DNA from 3 places in the Lentzea sp. NPDC051208 genome. Region 2 is predicted to be linked to each of the others. Evidence: riboswitches for the same ligand, from Rfam matches in the RefSeq annotation. Region 2 holds a riboswitch; each other region holds the start of a gene.
What was found. Region 2 has a riboswitch for cobalamin ahead of AB0M48_RS41900 (ribonucleoside-diphosphate reductase subunit alpha). Riboswitches for the same ligand answer to the same signal wherever they lie in the genome.
Positions count from the first base shown of each region.

Region 1: another riboswitch for cobalamin. It lies ahead of AB0M48_RS33605 (iron ABC transporter permease); the one in region 2 lies ahead of AB0M48_RS41900 (ribonucleoside-diphosphate reductase subunit alpha).
Region 3: another riboswitch for cobalamin. It lies ahead of cobN (cobaltochelatase subunit CobN); the one in region 2 lies ahead of AB0M48_RS41900 (ribonucleoside-diphosphate reductase subunit alpha).

Region 1 is NZ_JBFBAW010000016.1:154,980-159,552, reverse strand. Features, by position in the region: gene AB0M48_RS33615 (3-isopropylmalate dehydrogenase) at 107-1,144, shown strand; gene AB0M48_RS33610 (YciI family protein) at 1,214-1,633, opposite strand; cobalamin riboswitch at 1,715-1,858, shown strand; gene AB0M48_RS33605 (iron ABC transporter permease) at 1,891-2,913, shown strand; gene AB0M48_RS33600 (ABC transporter ATP-binding protein) at 2,913-3,653, shown strand; gene AB0M48_RS33595 (ABC transporter substrate-binding protein) at 3,650-4,573, shown strand, end outside.
Region 2 is NZ_JBFBAW010000029.1:64,687-69,259, forward strand. Features, by position in the region: gene AB0M48_RS41900 (ribonucleoside-diphosphate reductase subunit alpha) at 1-2,105, opposite strand, end outside; cobalamin riboswitch at 2,212-2,424, opposite strand; gene AB0M48_RS41905 (LysE family transporter) at 2,622-3,170, opposite strand; gene AB0M48_RS41910 (LysR family transcriptional regulator ArgP) at 3,270-4,127, shown strand; gene AB0M48_RS41915 (SDR family oxidoreductase) at 4,277-4,573, shown strand, end outside.
Region 3 is NZ_JBFBAW010000002.1:405,365-409,937, reverse strand. Features, by position in the region: gene AB0M48_RS06270 (precorrin-2 C(20)-methyltransferase) at 1-837, opposite strand, end outside; gene AB0M48_RS06265 (precorrin-8X methylmutase) at 834-1,454, opposite strand; gene AB0M48_RS06260 (hypothetical protein) at 1,451-2,527, opposite strand; cobalamin riboswitch at 2,536-2,671, shown strand; gene cobN (cobaltochelatase subunit CobN) at 2,706-4,573, shown strand, end outside.

The DNA of each region.
Region 1 (4,573 bases), on a different contig from region 2:
ACCCCGATGGGGTGTCCGGCATGCGGCGGGCACCCGCGATGCCGGTAGCCTTTCGCGAAGGAAAGTAGTCCCACCAATTGGGGACTGACACCTGGGAGGTGTGTGGATGCGGCTCGCAGTGATCCCAGGAGACGGGATCGGGCCCGAGGTCATCGCTGAGGCCCTGAAGGTCCTCGGTGAGGTCGTTCCGGCGGCCGAGATCACTCGCTACGACCTCGGCGCGGCGCGCTGGCACGCCACGGGAGAGTTGTTGCCCGAGTCGGTGCTGGGGGAGCTTCGCCAGCACGACGCGATCCTGCTCGGCGCGGTGGGCGACCCGTCGGTGCCGAGCGGAATTCTGGAGCGGGGCCTGCTTCTGAGGCTGCGCTTCGAACTCGACCACCACGTGAACCTCCGCCCGGCTCGTCTCTACCCCGGTGTCCGCAGCCCGCTCGCGGACCCGCCGGAGATCGACATGGTGGTGGTGCGCGAGGGCACCGAGGGCCCGTACGCGGGCAACGGCGGCCTGCTCCGCAAGGACACGCCGCACGAGATCGCCACCGAGGTCTCGCTGAACACCTCGTTCGGCGTCGAGCGCGTGGTCAGGGACGCTTTCGCGCGTGCCTCGAACCGGCAGCGCCGGCACCTGACCTTGGTGCACAAGACGAACGTCCTCACGCACGCCGGCTCGTTGTGGTCGCGCGTCGTGGAGGAGGTCTCGTTGCAGCACCCGGACGTCACCGTGGCCTACCAGCACGTGGACGCGGCGACCATTCACATGGTCACCGACCCGGGCCGTTACGACGTGATCGTCACCGACAACCTGTTCGGCGACATCCTGACCGACCTCGCCGCCGCCGTCACGGGTGGCATCGGCCTGGCCGCGTCGGGAAACATGGACGTGACCCGTCGCAACCCGTCGATGTTCGAGCCGGTGCACGGTTCGGCACCGGACATCGCGGGCCAGGGCATCGCCGACCCGACGGCCGCCGTGCTGTCGGTCGCGCTGCTGCTCGACCACCTCGGCGAGCACGAGTCGGCACGCCGGATCGAGGCCTCCGTGGCGTTCGATCTGGCCACGCGTGATCACCAGTCGCCGGGTCAGACCTACGCGATCGGTGACAGGCTCGCGGCTCTCGTGTCGTCGAACGTGCGCACGGGCTGAGTTCTGCCAGACGTTTTGAAGCCCCGGCCGGGATGTTCCGGCCGGGGCTTCGGCGTTTCCGTGCGCTGGTCAGAGCTGGCCGTTGGCCTCACGCCACGCGCGTTCCTTCTGGATCCACTCGTTGTCCTGCGGGAACTCGTCGATGGACGGCACCCGGCGGATCTCGGTCTTGAACCCGGCGCCCGTCATCGGCATGCGCTTGGCCCACTCGACAGCCTCTTCCTTCGAGGAGACGTTGAGCAGGTAGAAGCCGTTGAACAGCTCCTTGGTCTCGCCGTACGGGCCGTCCGTGACGACCGGCGGTTCGGCGGAGTAGTCGACGACGACGCCCTCGGACGCCTCGGAGAGGCCTTCCGCGGCCAGCAGGACACCGGCGCGGATCAGTTCCTCGTTGAACGCGCCGACCGTCTCCAGCATCTTGTCGAAGTCGAAGTCGCCCATGTTCGCGTAGGCCTCGTCGGTGGCACGCATGATCAGCATGTACTTCACGGTGTGTCTCCCTGCTCGTGTTCCGCGTTCTGACATCCCGAGGTCGAACGGGCCCCGCACTGGATCGACATCACACCCGAAGAATTTCCGAACTTTCTGTTTTCGCAGGTAGGGTCGGCTCAGTCGTGCGTGGGGGAAGACCGGTCGAAGTCCGGCGCTGACCCGCAACGGTAGGCCTCCTCGTGAGGACGAGCCCGAACACCCGCACACGGCCGGCCTGTGTCTCCGATTCCGCCGTGGACTGCGGGAAGGACCAAGTGATCTCCAAGATCAGCGTGCTCGTCGGCGTGCTCGCCGTCAGCCTCGTCGCTGGTGTCGCGCTCGGCCCCGTCTCCGTTCCGTTCGGCCTCACGCTCGAACTGCTGTGGGCGGCGCTGACCGGCGGCACGATCCCCGCCGACCTCGCCGGGCAGTACCACATCGTCTGGAACATCCGGCTTCCCCGCGTCCTGCTGGCCGCGGTCGTGGGCGCGGGTCTGAGCACGGTCGGCGTGGCGATCCAGGCGATGGTCCGCAACGCGCTCGCCGACCCGTACGTGCTCGGCATCTCGTCGGGCGCGAGCGTGGGCGCGACGGCCGTGGCGACGCTCGGCGTCCTGTCCGGTCTCGGCGTCTACGCGCTGTCGGTGGGGGCGTTCCTGACCGGTCTCGGCGCCACCGCACTGGTCTACATCACCGCACGCACGAGCCGAGGGCTCACACCGTTGCGGCTGGTGCTGACCGGAACGGCGCTGGCGTACGGGTTCTCCGCCGTGGCGATGCTGCTGGTGTTCCAGGCACCGCGCGGTGAGGCGGCGCGGGCCGCGATGTTCTGGTTGCTCGGCAGCCTCGGCGGCGCGAACTGGCAGTCGCTGCCCGTCGCCGCCGTGGTGACCGCGGCCGGCATCGTCTACCTGTCGACCAAGGCGCGCCAGCTCAACGCGATGGCGATGGGCGATGAGACCGCGACCACGCTCGGCGTGGCGGTGAACCGGTTCCGCACGCACCTGTTCATCGTCACCGCGGCCATGACCGGCGTGCTGGTGGCGGTCAGCGGGGCCGTCGGGTTCGTAGGGCTGATGCTGCCGCACCTGACGCGCATGGTCGTGGGCGCCGATCACCGCAAGGTGCTCGCTCTCGCACCGTTGGCCGGAGCCTCGTTCCTGGTCTGGGTCGACGTGGCCGCGCGGATGCTCGCGGCGCCCGAGGAACTGCCGCTCGGCGTCATCACGGCCGCACTCGGTGTGCCGTGCTTCATCTTTTTAATGCGCCGCAGGTCCTACGTCTTCGGAGGCCGCTGATGCGGGTCGAGCTCACCGGCGTCACCGTCCGGGACATCGTCTCCGGCATCACGCTGCACGCCTCCGGCGAGGTCGTCGGCATCGTCGGCCCCAACGGCAGCGGCAAGTCCACGACGTTGCGCTGCGTGTACCGGTCGTTGAAGCCGGACGCGGGCACCGTCCTGCTCGACGGAGAGAACGTCCACAAGCGACACGGCGTCGCCCGTGACCTCGCCGCGCTCACGCAGGAGTCGCAGGTCGAGTTCGACTTCACGGTCGCCGAGGTCGTGGAGATGGGCCGCCTGCCGCACGACCGCGATCCCGCCCGCGACGCACGGGTCGTGTCCGAAGCGCTGGCAACGGTGAACGTCTCGCATCTCGCCTCACGGAGCTTCCTCAGCCTCTCCGGCGGCGAACGCCAGCGCGTGCTCATCGCCCGCGCGCTCGCCCAGGAACCGCGCGTCCTCGTGCTGGACGAGCCGACGAACCACCTCGACATCCGCCACCAGCTCGACGTTCTGGGTCTCGCACGCGGGCTGGGCGTCACCGTGCTCGCGGTCCTGCACGACCTGAACCTCGCCGCGTCCTACTGCGACCGCCTGTACGTCCTCGACGAGGGCCGGGTGGTCGCGTCCGGCACACCGGCCGAAGTGCTGGTGCCCGAACTGATCGCCAAGGTCTTCCACGTCACCGCACACGTGGTCGCCCACCCCACAACGGGAGTTCCACAGCTCCTGTTCGACCAGGAGGTCACCCCTTGAGAACCGTCGTCTGCGCCGTGCTGCTGCTGGTCTCCGGCTGCGGTGCCACGGTCGCCCAGGACACCTCCGCGTCCGACCCGGTGACGATCACGAACTGCGGGCAGCAGGTCACGTTCGACAAGGTCCCGTCCAGAGTCGTCACGAACGACACCGGCATCACCGAGCTGATGTTCGCGCTGGGGCTGAAGGACCGCATGGCGGGCTACGTCGTGTCCGGCACCGACACCGTCGACGTCCGCACCTCCCCTTGGAAGGCCGACTTCGAGAGCGTGAAGCACCTGTCCGACAAGGTCTCCAAGGAGGTCGTGCAGGGCGCGAACGCGGACCTGGTCTTCGCCGGCTGGAACTACGGGTTCAGCGAGAGCACCGGCTTCACCCCGGACGCGTTGAAGGCGCTGGGGATCGGGACCTACCAGCTCACCGAGGCCTGCCGCAACGGCGTCGGGCAGCAGCGGGGGATCATGCCCGCGTTGGACGCGCTGTACACGGACCTGCGCAACCTCGGGAAGATCTTCCGCGTCGAGGCCGAGGCCGAGGAGCTCGTGAAGACCTACCAGGAGCAGATCGCTGGTGCCGAGCGGTTGATGGCCGGGAAGCCGAGGCCGAAGGTGTTCCTCTACGACAGCGGGCAGGACCAGCCGTTCACGTCCGGCAGAAACGCGGCGCCGCAGGACATCATCTCGAAGGCCGGTGGCGACAACATCTTCGGCGATCTGAACGACAGCTGGACCACGGTCAACTGGGAGACCGTGGTGCAGCGTGATCCCGAGGTCGTGCTCATCGTGGACTACGCGGACGGACAGGCGAACACTCCGGAGCAGAAGCAGGCCTTCCTGGAGGGGTACGCGCCTTTGTCCCACTCGCCCGCGGTCAAGGGGAAGCGGTTCTTCTCTTTGCCGTACGCGGCGTTGGTCGAGTCG
Region 2 (4,573 bases):
TGGCGCCTGCTGCCGGCCTCGACCAGCCACGAGCTGTCGACCTCGAACGCCGTGGCGTACAGGGCCTTCAGGTACGGCGGCACCCGGTCGATCGCGCCGAGGCTGCCGTCGTGCAGCTTGAGGTCCGAGACCATCCGCTCGTCCCACAGCCCCCGCTGCTTGAGCGCCCGCACCAGGTCGGGGTTGACCACGGTGAAGTCGCCGGACATGTTCGACTTCACGTACAGGTTGCGGTACAGCGGCTCGATCGACTGGTTCACGCCGGTGATGTTCGCGATGGTCGCGGTCGGCGCGATCGCCATGACGTTCGAGTTCCGCATGCCCTTGCGCACCATGGCCCTGACCGGCTCCCAGTCCATCGTGGACTCGCGGTTCTGCTCCAGCTCACCCTCGGCGCGCGTGGCGGCCAGGATCTCGACCGAGTCGATCGGCAGGATCCCCTTGCTCCACAACGATCCCTCGAACGACGCGTAGGCGCCACGTTCCTGGGCCAGCCCGGCGCTCGCGGAGATCGCGTAGTAGCTGATCTCCTCCATGCTGCGGTCGGCGAACTCCACGGCCTCCTGCGACGCCATCGGCGTGCCGAGCGTGAACAGCGCGTCCTGGAAACCCATCAGCCCCAGGCCGACCGGCCGGTGCTTCAGGTTGGAGTTCCTGGCTTCCGGGATCGTGTAGTAGTTCACGTCGATCACGTTGTCGAGCATGCGCACCGCCGTGCGCACGGTCTTTTCGAGCCGAGAGTGGTCGATGCCGTTCTCTGTCACGTGCCGGGCGAGGTTCACCGACCCGAGGTTGCAGACCGCGACCTCGTCTGCCGCGGTGTTCAGGGTGATCTCGGTGCACAGATTGGACGAGTGCACGACACCGCTGTGCTGCTGCGGCGAACGCAGGTTGCACGGGTCCTTGAACGTGATCCACGGGTGACCGGTCTCGAACAGCATGGTCAGCATGCGCCGCCACAGGTCGACGGCCTGCACACGGCGGAAGACCTTGATCTCGCCGTTGTCGGCCATCTCCTCGTACGCGCGGTACTTCTCGGCGAACTCGCTGCCGAACGCGTCGTGCAGGTCCGGCACCTCGTCGGGGGAGAACAGCGTCCACCGCCCGTTCGCGCGCACGCGGCGGATGAACTCGTCCGGCACCCAGTTCGCGGTGTTCATGTCGTGCGTGCGGCGGCGCTCGTCGCCGGTGTTCTTGCGCAGGTCGAGGAACTCCTCGACGTCGATGTGCCAGGTCTCCAGGTAGGCGCAGACAGCGCCCTTGCGGCGCCCGCCCTGATTCACCGCGACCGCGGTGTCGTTGGCCACCTTGAGGAACGGCACGACACCTTGGGACTTGCCGTTGGTGCCCTTGATGTGCGCGCCGATGCCGCGCACCGGGGTCCAGTCGTTGCCGAGACCGCCGGCGAACTTGGACAGCAGCGCGTTGTTGCTGATGCCGTGGAAGATGGCGGCGAGGTCGTCGTCCACAGTGGTGAGGAAGCACGACGAGAGCTGCGGGCGCGTGGTGCCCGAGTTGAACAGGGTCGGCGTCGAGCACATGAAGTCGAAGCTCGACAGCAGCTCGTAGAACTCGATCGCGCGGGCGTTCCTGTCGTCCTCTTCGAGGGCGAGGCCCATCGAGACGCGCATGAAGAACGCCTGCGGCAGCTCGTAGCGGCGGTCGTCGTGGTGCAGGAAGTAGCGGTCGTAGAGCGTCTGCATGCCCAGGAACTGGAAGTTCAGGTCGCGGGAGGCGTCGAGTGCGGCGCCGAGCCTGGCCAGGTCGAAGTCGGCCAGGCGCGGGTCGAGCTGGCCGAGCTCGATGCCGTGGCGCACGAAGTCCGCGAAGTACGACGGGTAGCGCTCGGTCATCTCGGCGTGGGACAAGGGGATTCCGCAGGCATCGGCGCGGAGCTTGTCCAGCAGCAGCCGGGCGCTGACGTAGGAGTAGTCCGGGTCGTGCTCGACCATCGTGCGGGCGGCCATGATCGGCGCGAGCGCGAGCTCTGCGTCGGTGATGCCGTCGTAGAGGGTGCGCTTGGTCTCGGCCAGAACCGCCTCGGCGGACGCGTTGGGCAGGCCGGCGCAAGCTTCGTTGATGACCACTGAAAGGCGGTCGGGCACGCTCTCTCCTCCGAGATCGGCCCGGGGGAACGCGTGCGCGCGCCAGCGGTCGACACCACTGGTGCACACAGTCGCCCTCCCTCGGGGCACCGTGTCGTGCGCGCAGGCTTGCGCGCACACCAATGGCAGGTCTTCGGACTCGTGGGCGTACCTCTGGCGCCTACCGGCCGTCGCTTCCCAGGTCTCGCGACCCAGTGCTTCGTTGACGGCTTTCGTTCCCACTCACCGCTGCGGGGCAGTCCCGGATTCCCACCGGGTTCCCTCTTGCCTCACCGGCCCGGTTGAGTCGGGTCGGTGAACCACTGGCGCGGCAGATACTACATGTGGGGGTGGTGTCTGGATCACCACCCAACATGCGCGTGTCGTGGGCTAGGGTCGGGAACGTGGGTGATCTGCGGCCTCGGGTCGTCATCGGTGCTCTGGTCAGCGCGGGCCTCGCTTCGGCGTCCCTTTTCGCCGGCGCGTCGGCGCCCGTGACGAGCGGTGTCCTGGCCGTCGCGGCGGTGCTGGTGATGATCACGACCCGGCGATCAGGGTCGCCCCGAGAGTGATCATCACGGCGGCGATCAGGCCGTCCAGCACCCGCCACGCGCGGGGCTTCGCGAACAACGGGCTGAGCAGCCGCGCGCCGAACCCGAGCGCGACGAACCAGGTGATGCTCGCCGTCACGGCGCCGACCCCGAAGAGCCACCGTCCGGCCGCGATCGAGCCGAGCAGCAGCAGCGTGTCGAGGTAGACGTGCGGGTTGAGCCACGTCAGCGCGAGCGCCGTCAGCACGGGCCGGCTGTTCGTCTCGGTTCCCGCGTTCAGCGCCGAAGGCCTGAACGCCCTGCATGCCGCCAGAAACCCGTACCCCAGCAGGAAGATCCCGCCCACGACCGCCGCGACCGTGATCGCCTGCGGGAACTTCTTCACGATCACGCCGAACCCGGCGACGCCCACCGCGACCAGAATCGCGTCCGAGAGGGCGCACACGGCGACGACCTTCGCCACCGCGTGCCGCCGAAGTCCTTGGCGCAGCACGAAAGCGTTCTGCGCGCCGATCGCGACGATCAGGGTCATCATGGTGCCGAAGCCGAGCAGCAGGTCAGTCACAGGTTCCACGGTATTCACGCCGTCTTGATGAGACCAGCTAAAGATTGTTAAGTACCATTAGCAGCTGTGATGGATCTCGACCTGGTGCGCACGCTGCTCGCGGTCGTCGACGCGGGCACGTTCGACGCGGCCGCCGCAGCGCTGCACGTCACGCCTTCCGCTGTCTCGCAACGCATCAAGGCCCTGGAGCAACGAACGGGCCGCGTGCTGCTGGTGCGGGCGCGCCCGGTGCGGCTGACGCCGTCGGGCGAGGTGATCGTCCGCTACGGTCGGCAACTGCTCGCCCTCGACCAGGACCTCGACGCGGCGCTCGGGGAGGACGCGGTCGTGCGGGTGCCGATCGCGGTGAACGCCGACTCGCTCGCCACGTGGTTCCTGCCCGCCCTGCAACGGGTGCCGCCCGACCTGCGGATCTCGTTCGACCTGCACCGCGAGGACCAGGACCACACGACGGCGTTGCTGCGGCAGGGGCTGGTGATGGCGGCGGTGACGTCCTCACGTGAGCCGGTGGCGGGTTGCTCGGTGACCAAGCTGGGCGAGATCCGTTATGCGGCGATGGCCACCCAGTCCTTTGTGGAGCGCCACGAGGACGGCCCGCCGAAGTCGTGGCTGCCGGACGCGCCGGTCGTCGTGTTCGACCGCAACGACGACCTGCAGGACCGTTTCGTGCGCACGCTCACCCGCGGCCGTGGCGCCTCTGACCACCGCCACTACGTGCCGTCGTCCGAGGTGTACGTGGGGGCGATCGTGGCCGGCCTCGGCTGGGGAATGGTGCCGCCGCAACAACTCCAGGACGGCCTCGTCGACCTCGTGCCGGGCCGCACCATCTCCGTGCCGCTGTACTGGCAGCAGTGGAAGCTCGACTCGCCGGCGCTGACGGCGGTGGCGGAGGCGGTCGCGGCCGAGGCGGGCGTCGCGCTGAACTAGGCGCTGGTGGGCCGCGCTGAAAGCTCGCCGCTGAGGCCGGTCCGTCCGTTGCAGGCCACCTCCGGCCACGCCGCCACGAACCGCACGCGGGGAACCCCGCGCGAACTCCCGGCGCGGACACTAGCCTCGGCACCATGACCGGCGAGCCGATGAACCTCAACGGGAAGACCGCAGTCATCTACGGCGGTGCGGGCAGCGTGGGCGGCGCGATCGCCGCCGCGTTCACCGAAGCGGGCGCCAGTGTGCACCTGGCCGGCCGCACGGAGGCGACGCTCAAGGCCAGGGCCGCCGAGCTCGGCGCCGAGTACGCCGTGGTCGACGCGCTCGACGAGCAGGCGGTGGACCGGCACGCCGCCGCGTTCGAGCGGATCGACATCTCCGTCAACGTCACCACCGACAACGACGTCCAGGGCACGCCGATGGTCGAGATGAGCGTCGAGGACTAC
Region 3 (4,573 bases), on a different contig from region 2:
GTAGCCGACCAGCTCGTCGGCGCCTTCGAGTTCCTGCCGGGCTTCCGGCGTGAGCCACGCACGGTCTCCTGGACCGAGGCCGATGACGACGACCTCGCCCTTCGGCTTCGCCGGCCGGGACTGGCTGGGCAGCACGGCGATGGAGAAGTACGGCACGGTCGCGGGGTCGACGTCGGCCAGCGGCGCCATCTTCTGCCGGCCGGTCGTGGCGCGTTCGACGTACCAGGCGCCGTCGAGCCGGCCGGCCGTCTCCAGTGCCTCGCGGACGTTGCCGAAAGTGCGGCCCAGCTTGAGGATCGCGGCGCAGTCGGTGTCGGCGAGGCGGGCCGCGAGCTCGGCGGGCGGCAACGTGCCGGGCAGGATCGTGAGCACCTCGTCGCGTTCCACCAGCGGTGTGCCGAGGACCGCGGACGCGCCGCTCACGGACGTCACGCCCGGGACGACCTCCCACTCGTAGCGGTCGGCGAGGCGCTTGTGCATGTGCATGTAGGAGCCGTAGAAGAACGGGTCTCCCGCCGCCAGCACGACGACGTCGCGGCCGGCGTCGAGGTGCGCGGCCAGCTTGCCAGCGGCCTCCTCGTAGAAGGCGTCGATCTCGCCCTGGTAGTCGTCCGTGTCCTCGGTCGTGACCGGGTAGACGAGCTGTTCCAGGATCTGCGGATTCGGATCGTCCTGGCCGCGGAAGTACGGCGCCGCGATGGTCTTGGCGACCGACTTGCCGTGCCGGGCGCTGTGGAACGCCACCACGTCGGCCTCGCTGATGAGTCGCGCGGCCTTGACCGTCACGAGTTCCGGGTCGCCCGGACCCAGGCCGACGCCGTAGAGCTTGCCCGTCATTCTTCCTCGCTCGCGATCGCGTTGATGGCCGCCGCCGTCATGGCACTGCCGCCGCGCCGGCCGCGCACCACGAGGTGCTCCAGATCCGTTGCGGCCAAAGCTTCCTTGGACTCCGCCGCCCCGATGAACCCGACCGGGATGCCCAGGACCGCGGCGGGTCGCGGTGCACCGGCGGCGATCAGGTCGAGGAGGTGGAACAACGCGGTGGGGGCGTTGCCGATCGCGATCACCGCGCCGTCGAACCGGTCCGCGAGCAGCTCCAGGGCCGCGGCGCTGCGCGTGTTGCCGATGGTCTTCGCCAGCTCCGGCGTGCGCGGATCCTGCAGGTAGCACAGGACTTCGTTGTCCGCGGGCAGGCGGCGGCGGGTCACGCCGGACGCGACCATGTTGGCGTCGCACAGGATCGGCGCGCCCGCCCGCAACGCGGCGCGGGCGTCGCGCACGACGTTCGGGGAGAACGCGACGTCGTCCGGCAGGTCGGTCATGCCGCACGCGTGGATCATGCGGACGACGACTTGCGCGACGTCGCCGGGGAACCTGGTGAGGTCCGACTCCGCGCGAATGGTGGCGAAGGACTGGCGGTAGATCTCCGCCCCGTCCTTGATGTACTGCGTCACCTGATCTCCTCGTAGCCGTCGCCGGTCGCGACGAACTCGATCACATCGCCGGCGGGACGACCGCACCGGCGGGCACAGCCGGACCAATGCACCGCGCCGGGCCTGTCGGACCTGCTCCCTAGAATTGAAATCGGGGGTACCCGGCCTGGCGCGTGTGTGTGGTGCGACGCATCGGCCTGTGCGGGCGCATGCGTCTGTGCGGGCGCATCGACCCAAGCGTGCACATCGGCCCGCACGTCGGAGAGCGACTTCGCGCAGCCGGGACGGCCGGTGCAGGCGCTGACGCCGTGCCAGGGGGAGGCGGGGTCGGTGATCAGCCCGGTGACGTCGGTGCCGGCGGGCACGACCAGGCTGCGCCACGGGGTCAGGCGGAGGGGGACGCCGGGGAGCTGCCGGGCGTCGAGCCGGCCCAGCGGAACTCCCGGGGTCAACGGTGAAGGTGCGACAGGAGTCACAACCGGCGTGAAGCGAGGGGCGTCGGTGGCGCCGAAGTGTGCGGTGATCTTTCGCACACCGCCGTCCACTTCGGACAGGCGCCAGGCGGGTCCGCGCATCGACTGGAACAGGCGGGCGGCGGTCACGACGGCGTCGACCGGGTCGGACACGCGGATACCTGTATCGGTACCGGCGAGCAGGAGCACGTCTCCGACGAGGCCGAGGTCGCCACCCAGTCCGCTCACCGAAGCGCCGACCGTGACCAGGAAACGCCCTGGTAGCGAGGCCAGCTCGGGGTCCGCGCACAGGGCCGCGTCCAGCGCGTCGACCAGGGCCTGGTTGTCGTCCAGGGGCGCCGCGATGATGTTGCGGATGCGCTCGTGCGACCAGGAGGGCAGCAGGCCCGCCGCACGCATCCGCTCGCCCAGCTCCACCCCGTCCGCGAGCCCCCTGATCTGGAGGTTCGCCCGCGAGGTCAGCTCGATCGAGCCGGTGCCGAGTTCGGCGGCTGCAAGACGGACGGCATCCCACTGAGCAGCGGAAAGAGTGCCTCCGGGCACCCGGATGCGCGCCAGCCCGCCGTCGGCCGCGGCGTGCAGCTCGACGGCGCCGGGGCAGGCGTCCGGGTGACTACGCATAGGTCGGACTGTAACCCGCCGGTTAGGGTGAGCCCGAACGACGAAGCGCAGGAGGAAGCCGGTGTGAATCCGGCGCGGTCCCGCCACTGTGACCAGCGAACACCGCTGGGAGTCAGGAACTCCGCTTCGCCAGTCACCCGCACTTTGGGGCGAGGACCCCACGAGGGATGGAGCCTGCGTGATCCTGCTGCTGTCGACCTCCGACACCGACCTGCTGTCGGCGCGTGCGAGCGGAGCCGAGTACCGGCTCGGCAACCCCGCCCGGCTCACCGTCGACGACCTGCCCGCGCTGGTCGACGACGTCGACCTCGTCCTCGTGCGCATCCTCGGCGGCCGCCGGATGTGGGAGGAAGGCCTCGACTGGCTGCTGGCGGGCGGGCTGCCCGTCGTGGTGCTCGGCGGTGAGCAGCAGCCCGACGCGGCGCTGATGGAGCTGTCCACGGTGCCCGGCGGTGTGTGTGCCGAGGCGCACCTCTACCTCGCGCACGGTGGTCCGGCGAACCTCACCGAGCTGCACAAGTTCCTGTCCGACACCGTGCTGCTGACCGGCCACGGCTTCGAGGCCCCTGCCGCCACCCCCTCGTGGGGTGTGCTGGAACGGGAGACGCGGCCGGAGGAAGGCCCGACGGTCGCGGTGCTCTACTACCGCGCGCACCACGTCGCCGGGAACACGGCGTTCGTGCACGCCCTGTGCGACGCGATCGAGGCAAAGGGCGGCAGGCCGCTGCCGGTCTACTGCTCCTCGCTGCGCACCGCCGAACCCGAGCTGCTCGACACGCTGCGCCAGGCCGACGCGCTGGTCGTGACGGTGCTCGCGGCCGGCGGCACGAACCCCGCCAAGGCGTCCGCCGGTGGTGACGACGAAGCGTGGGACGTCGGTGCGCTGGCCGCGCTCGACGTGCCGATCCTGCAGGGCCTGTGCCTCACGTCGAGCCGCGAGTCCTGGGACTCCAACGACGACGGACTGTCTCCTTTGGACACCGCGACCCAGGTCGCGATCCCCGAGTTCGACGGCCGGATCATCACGGTCCCGTTCTCCTTCAAGGAGATCGACGCCGACGGCCTCACCGTCTACGTCGCCGACCCGGAACGGGCGCTGCGCGTCGCGGGCATCGCGGTGCGGCACGGCCGCCTGCGCCACATCCCGGTCGCGGACCGCAAGGTCGTCGTGATGCTGTCGGCGTACCCGACGAAGCACTCCCGCATCGGCAACGCGGTCGGGCTCGACACGCCCGCGTCGACCGTCCGGCTGCTGAAGGCCATGCAGGAGCACGGTTACGACATCGGTGACGAGCTGCCGGGCGTGCAGGAGCTCGACGGCGACAAGCTGATCCACGCGCTGATCGCCGCCGGTGGCCAGGACGCCGACTGGCTGACGCAGGAGCAGTTCGAGAGCAACCCGATCCGCATCGCCGCGGCCGACTACCGCGAGTTCCACGAGACGCTGCCCGACGAGTTCCGCGAGTCGATGCGCGAGCACTGGGGCGAGGCGCCGGGCTCGTTGTTCGTCGACTTCTCGAAGTCGAAGGACGGCGAGATCGTGCTGGCCGCGCTGCGGTCCGGCAACGTCGCGGTGATCGTCCAGCCGCCGCGCGGGTTCGGCGAGAACCCGATCGCGATCTACCACGACCCCGACCTGCCGCCGTCGCACCACTACCTGGCGGCGTACCGGTGGATCGAGTCGAACTTCGGCGCCGACGCCGTCGTGCACGTCGGCAAGCACGGCAACCTGGAGTGGTTGCCGGGCAAGACGGTCGGCATGTCGGCGTCCTGCGGCACGGACGCGGCGCTCGGCGACCTGCCGCTGATCTACCCGTTCCTCGTCAACGACCCAGGCGAGGGCACGCAGGCCAAGCGGCGCGCGCACGCCACGCTGGTCGACCACCTCGTGCCGCCGATGGCCCGCGCCGACAGCTACGGCGACATCGCGCGCCTGGAGCAGTTGCTCGACGAGTACGGGAACATCTCCGCGATGGACCCGGCCAAGGTGCCGGCGATCCGCGCGCAGATCTGGACGCTGATCAAGGCCGCGAAGCTCGACCACGA